2 regions of the Xenorhabdus sp. PB62.4 genome follow, and region 2 is predicted to be linked to the other one. Evidence: predicted binding sites of a transcription regulator. Region 2 holds the regulator's gene; the other holds the start of a gene.
The links. The regulator CRP, encoded in region 2, controls carbon source genes, mostly activating them, when cyclic AMP is high. The targets are predictions, from matches to a motif close to ATGTGANNNNNNTCACAT.
Positions count from the first base shown of each region.

Region 1 (3,432 bases), on a different contig from region 2:
TCGTCAGGGGTTTTTGGATGCTATACAGGACGCAGGATTACAACCGATCGCGTGTCTGGAAGGAGAGTATGATTTGCAAAGTGGTTATCGGCAAATCCGCGCGATTTTGGCAACATCACGGCCTGATGCTCTGTTTTTCTGTAGTGAAGAAATGGCCCTTGGCGGATTGTTGGCGATTACGGAGCAAGGTTTGAGTGTTCCTGAGGATATTTCCATCATTTGTTATGACAGCGGTGAACGGGCGGCATTTATTCACCCTGCGTTAACCAGTGTCCATTTTCCTATCACTGATATGGCGCGTTTTGCCACGCGCCTATTGCTTGAACCTGACACGCAACATCCCATATTTTCGCCTCAGATTATTTATCGGGATTCACTCAAGCGCATGTAAAGCATCACAGTTTGAGAAGCCATTGATAAATGAGTGAGAGTGCACCAGCATTTTTCGCTAAAAAGCGTATTGTAATGGTATATAAATGTGTTAAAACCGCGAACTATTCATCTGTACCTATCCATCTGTACGTATCAATAACTGATTGCATTACATTGAAAATGAAGAAAAAACGCCCAGTTTTACAAGATGTTGCAGACCTCGTTGGGGTCACCAAAATGACGGTTAGCCGCTTTTTACGTAATCCGGATCAGGTTTCTGAAGCATTGGGAAAACGAATCGCCAAAGCAGTGGATCAACTGGGTTACATTCCCAATCGTGTGCCGGATATCCTTTCCAATTCCACCAGCCGTGCGATAGGCGTTTTGCTTCCTTCATTGACTAATCAAGTTTTTGCCGAAGTTATCCGTGGGATCGAGCATGTGACAGACCGCAATGGATATCAGGCCATGCTTGCCCACTATGGGTACTCTGCCCAGAAAGAAGAAGAGCGTTTACTTTCCCTGCTTTCTTATAATATTGATGGCCTGATTCTGGCAGAACGCACGCATACTCCCAAGACGTTGAAAGTGCTGCAAACAGCGGGTATTCCCGTGGTGGAATTAATGGACAGCGTATCGCCTTGCCTTGATATTGCGGTGGGAATCGACAATTTTGAAGCGGCGAGTCAGATGACGCTGGCAATGCTTGAACGTGGTTGCCAGAACGTGGTTTACCTCGGTGCCCGGCAGGATGAGCGGACGCTGATCCGTTTGCAGGGGTTTGAAGCGGCGATGCGAAGTGCAGGGCTTCAGCCAAGAAAAGTCATGACGCCAGTCAGTTCATCCTATTCTTTGGGGGCGGAGCTTTTGCAGGAAACCTGCCAGAAATACCCTGAAGTTGATGGTTTGTTTTGTACGAATGATGATATTGCTATTGGGGCGATTTTCGAGTGCCAGCGTCAGGGAATCAAAGTACCGGAAGAAATTGCTGTAGCCGGTTTTCATGGTCATGATATTGGTCAGGTAATGACACCAAAACTTGCCAGTGTCCTGACTCCCCGTGATTTGATGGGACGCAAGGCGGCAGAAGCCCTGCTCGTTCGTTTGAAGGGGAAGCAGCCGGAACAAACGCTGATTGATGTTGGATTTACGCTTTCATTGGGTGAAAGTGTTTAATTTTTGTAGCTTAAGACGTTGTTTTTCCATCTTCAATTGCGATAAGCCTCACATTTTCCTTTTTTGACGATCCTGATTGATTGCTCCCCATCCTGAGCTACTGTTAATGTTATCGGTAATAGTTACCGGTAACATTTTGCAGGTAAGTCACAGAGATCCAGGCAGTAAGATCTGCATAAAGGAGTTTGATATGAGCGATACCCAACAGCGAAACCATGTTTTTGTCTTGATGGGGGTATCCGGCAGCGGTAAGTCTGCGGTTGCCAACGGTATTGCCCGTGAACTGGGTGCTGCGTTTCTGGATGGGGATTTTCTTCACCCTCGCGCCAATATTATGAAAATGGCACAAGGCCATGCCCTGAATGATGATGATCGTCAGCCGTGGTTGAAGGCACTCAACGACGCTATTTTTGCTATGCAGCGTACTAATCATGTCTCCTTGCTTGTGTGCTCTGCCTTGAAAAAAAGCTATCGGGATATGCTGCGTGATGGCAACAAAAATCTGTCATTCCTCTATATGAAAGGGGATTTTGATTTAATCGAAAGCCGCCTGAAAGCACGCAAAGGACATTTCTTCAAGCCACAAATGTTAATTTCACAATTTGAAACCCTGGAAGAGCCGACCAGAGATGAGACAGATGTCCATCATATTGATATCAAACCTGCTCTTGATGACGTGATCAAAAACACCATGCAATCTATCGAGCGCACAATAAAAACTACTGACCGTATTAGCAAGGGACATTCATGAGTACATTAACTCTGGTCATGACGGCCGTCGGCTCTGTTCTTCTATTATTATTTCTGGTGATGAAAGCCAGAATGCACGCTTTTATTGCCCTGATGCTGGTTTCAATGGGAGCGGGAATTTTTTCCGGGATGCCATTGGAAAAAATCACCCAGACCATGCAAAACGGCATGGCGGGCACGTTGGGGTTCCTCGCTGTTGTTGTGGCATTGGGCGCGATGTTTGGCAAGATCCTGCATGAAACAGGAGCGCTCGACCAGATAGCGGTAAAACTGCTAGGTAGTTTTGGTGAAAAGCGGGCAAATTACGCATTGGGTATTGCCGGGCTTATCTGTGCATTGCCGCTGTTTTTTGATGTGGCGGTCGTTCTGTTGATTGGTGTGGTGTTTGCTGTTGCCCGTCGTACTAATGGTAATGTGGTGAGACTGGCGCTTCCTCTGTTTGCTGGTGTAGCCGCCGCTGCTGCGTTTTTGGTGCCGGGCCCAACGCCTATGCTGCTGGCTTCCCAAATGGGAGCAGATTTTGGTTGGATGATCCTGATTGGCCTGAGCGCTGCGATCCCCGGTATGTTACTGGCTGGCCCGATATACGGTAATTTTATCAGCAAATATGTCACACTGGATTTACCCAAAGATCTGAGCACGCCGAGCATTGGCAAAAGCCAAATGCCTTCCTTTGGTTTCAGTCTGGCGCTGGTGTTGTTCCCTCTGATATTGGTGGGTTTGAAAACCATCGGTGCGCGTTTTGTTGATCAGCAATCTACGCTATACCAATGGCTGGAATTCATAGGGCATCCTTTTACCGCTATTTTGATTGCCTGTTTGGTGGCGATTTATGGTCTGGCAATTCGTCGGGGCATGAGTAAAGACAAAGTGATGGATGTCTGTTCCGCTGCGATTCAACCTGCGGGGATTATCTTGCTGGTGACAGGTGCGGGTGGTGTGTTCAAACAAATTCTGGTGGATTCCGGCGTTGGGCCTGCATTGGGGAATGCGTTGATTGGTGCGGGTCTGCCAATCGCGTTAGCGTGTTTTATTCTGGCGGGTGCGGTGCGTGTGATCCAGGGTTCGGCCACTGTGGCGTGTTTGACTACAGTAGGATTAGTGATGCCAGTGATTGGTGAATTGGGGTATTCC
Region 1 covers NZ_NKHR01000001.1:103,562-106,993, forward strand. Annotated here, with positions in the region: gene Xenpb_RS00425 (LacI family DNA-binding transcriptional regulator) at 1-391, shown strand, start outside; gene gntR (gluconate operon transcriptional repressor GntR) at 553-1,548, shown strand; gene gntK (gluconokinase) at 1,739-2,299, shown strand; gene gntU (gluconate transporter) at 2,296-3,432, shown strand, end outside.
Region 1: gntK (gluconokinase) is a predicted target of CRP. The motif match lies at 1,585-1,602, and genes of this name have one in related genera.

Region 2 (3,432 bases):
GCGTTTCGCAAGATTTTCCAGCAAATTGGCGCGACTGCCGCAACCATTGAAGGGGATAGTTTCCATCGTTACACTCGTCCTGAAATGGATGCTGAGATCCGCAAAGCGAGAGAACAGGGCAGGCATATCAGTTACTTTGGGCCAGAAGCCAATGATTTCAGCATGCTGGAAAAAACATTTTCTGATTATGGGGAAACAGGCAGCGGGCGCTGTCGAAAATACCTCCATACCTACGATGAAGCCGTACCCTATAACCAAGTACCAGGCACTTTCACACCGTGGGAACCCCTGCCATCAAATACAGATATCCTGTTTTATGAAGGTCTGCATGGCGGTGTTGTCACGCCACAACACAATGTCGCCAGCCATGTTGACCTGCTGATTGGTGTTGTGCCTATCGTTAACCTTGAATGGATACAGAAACTCATCCGTGACACCAGCGAACGCGGGCACTCCAGAGAAGCCGTTATGGATTCCGTTGTCCGCTCAATGGATGACTATATCCGCTATATCACCCCCCAGTTTTCACGCACTCACATAAATTTCCAGCGCGTTCCCACGGTTGATACATCTAACCCCTTCTCTGCCAAGGCTATTCCGTCACTGGACGAAAGTTTTATCGTGATTCGTTTCCGTGGCCTGACTCAAATTGATTTTCCATATTTACTGGCGATGCTTCAGGGTTCATTTATTTCCAGTATAAATACCATTGTTGTTCCGGGTGGAAAAATGGGACTGGCGATGGAGTTAATTATGGCGCCAATCGTTAAGCAATTACTGGAAGGCCAAAAAATTTCATGACATAAACTGCTTTTTATTTTAAATAAAGCAGGCAACAAAAAATAATGTTGCCTGTTTTATTTAAATAAATAAGTCGTTCTTACAATAATAAAGTGGCTGATAAAAATCAGTTTTAGCCAGAACAGTGAAGCTACATAAAGCTCATCATAACGGAAACGCTGTCCAGAATTAATAAATACATTGTCAATAAAATAACCTCTCTAAACAGATTTCTGGTAATCTGGCAACCAGTTTAATATGCTGAAGCGATACAGGGGAAGACAGAAACGTTTTCCTGTGTTACAAACAAGGTTACAAGCGAGATTGGCAAGTTATATGGGGTGAGATCAATATGCCATCACTTTGGTATTCTTATAATCCATATAAAATTCCTGCTTGTCAGTTTTTCAGCAAGTTAATATGTTAAGCTATTGACTTTATAAAGCTAGCCTGAAGAGAAACCATCTGTTTCTCACATCATAAAGGCAGAAATAACAACAGAGGATAAAGCGAATGGTTCTCGGCAAGCCACAAACAGACCCTACTCTTGAATGGTTTTTGTCACACTGCCATATTCACAAATATCCATCCAAGAGCACGCTTATTCATCAAGGTGAGAAAGCAGAAACGCTTTACTACATTGTTAAAGGTTCGGTTGCTGTTCTAATAAAAGATGAAGAAGGTAAAGAAATGATCCTCTCTTATTTAAATCAAGGGGATTTCATTGGTGAACTTGGATTATTTGAAGAGGGGCAAGAACGTACTGCATGGGTGCGAGCCAAAAGCGCCTGTGAAGTGGCTGAAATTTCCTACAAGAAATTTCGCCAGTTAATTCAGGTTAATCCTGACATTCTGATGCGTTTATCTGCTCAGATGGCAAGTCGTCTACAAACAACTTCCGAAAAAGTAGGTAATCTGGCCTTTTTGGACGTTACAGGCCGTATCGCCCAGACGCTGCTCAATCTGGCTAAACAGCCTGATGCCATGACTCACCCTGATGGTATGCAAATCAAAATTACCCGTCAGGAAATTGGGCAGATTGTGGGTTGCTCCCGTGAAACAGTTGGTCGCATTCTTAAGATGCTGGAAGATCAAAACCTGATCTCCGCACATGGTAAAACCATTGTTGTTTATGGAACACGTTAGTTCCCGACAACCCTGAAATTCAGCCAGTGCAATTTATTACATCCGCACTGGCTTTTTTTGTTGCTTTTCCCGGCCGTTATTTTATTGATTTAACCATCGCGATATTGCCATATCCAACCGCGCTATACCTTCTGTTATCTCATCCTCAGCAATAATTAATGATGGCGTAAAGCGTAAGATACTGTCTCCGGCACTCAATAGCATCAATCCGTGCTCTGCCACTTGGTGCAATATTTCTCTGGCCTTGCCTTGATATTCCACTTTCAATACAGCGCCAATAAGCAACCCTTTTCCACGGAATTCATGGAAGATGCCATATTTTTGATTTATCTTTTCCAGTGCATGAATGATCATATCGTGGCGTTTTTCCACTCCCGCCAGTACTTCTGGTGTGTTGATGATATCCAAAGCGGCACAACCGATAGAGCAAGCCAACGGATTTCCTCCATAAGTTGTTCCATGCGCGCCTGTTTCCATCGCCGTCGCAATCGTATCTGTCGTTAGCATCGCACTAATCGGAAAGCCTCCTCCCAATGCTTTTGCCGTCGTCAGAATATCCGGTTGGACGCCGTAATGCTGATAAGCATACAACTTGCCTGTACGCCCCATTCCACTCTGGACTTCATCAAAAATCAGAAGCGCCTGATGCTTATCACATAACTTCCGCACACCATGAAGAAACGCTGTCGTTGCAGGCGTAACACCGCCTTCTCCCTGAATCGGCTCCAGAACAACAGCACAGGTGTCATCATCGATTACCGCTCTGACAGCATCCAGATCATTAAAAGGGACGTGTACTATATCGGCCGGTTTAGGCCCGAATCCTTCGGCGTATTTCGGCTGTCCTCCCACCGAAACGGTGAAAAACGTGCGTCCGTGAAACGCATGATGAAAAGCAATAATTTTGGTTTTATGGGGATGATGGCGGGTAATCGCGTAACGACGGGCCAGCTTAAATGCTGCTTCGTTGGCTTCCGCTCCGGAGTTAGCGAAAAATACTCGCTGTGCAAACGTTGCATCAATCAACTTTTTCGCTAAAGTTAAGGCGGGTTCATTGGTGAAAATATTGCTGACATGCCACAATTTTTCACCTTGCTGTTTCAGAGCCGCCACCAAGGCCGGATGACAGTGCCCCAGAGCCAAAACAGCGATACCACCGGCAAAATCGATATATTCTTTGCCCTGCTGATCCCAGACCCGGCTACCTTGCCCTTTGACAGGAATAAAATCCGCTGGCGCATAAATTGGCAACATAACCTGATCATAAGTATTCCGGCTATTTGCTGTGTTTTCTAGCATTTCCCCCACCTTATTTTTCTATTTGCCACACCGAAGTGAAATAATAATCACTAAATATGAATAAAAAATCAATTAGAGGCAAATAAAAAAACGAGTGAGGGATGACCGATAATACCTGACTAATACTTAAGAAAATTATTCAATAACTCATGCCCCTGCTCACTAAGAATACTTTCCGGGTGAAATTGCACCCCTTCCAGTGGCAAA
Region 2 covers NZ_NKHR01000015.1:26,669-30,100, reverse strand. Annotated here, with positions in the region: gene Xenpb_RS12870 (phosphoribulokinase) at 1-801, shown strand, start outside; gene crp (cAMP-activated global transcriptional regulator CRP) at 1,294-1,926, shown strand; gene Xenpb_RS12860 (aspartate aminotransferase family protein) at 2,008-3,225, opposite strand; gene Xenpb_RS12855 (aminodeoxychorismate synthase component II) at 3,345-3,432, opposite strand, start outside.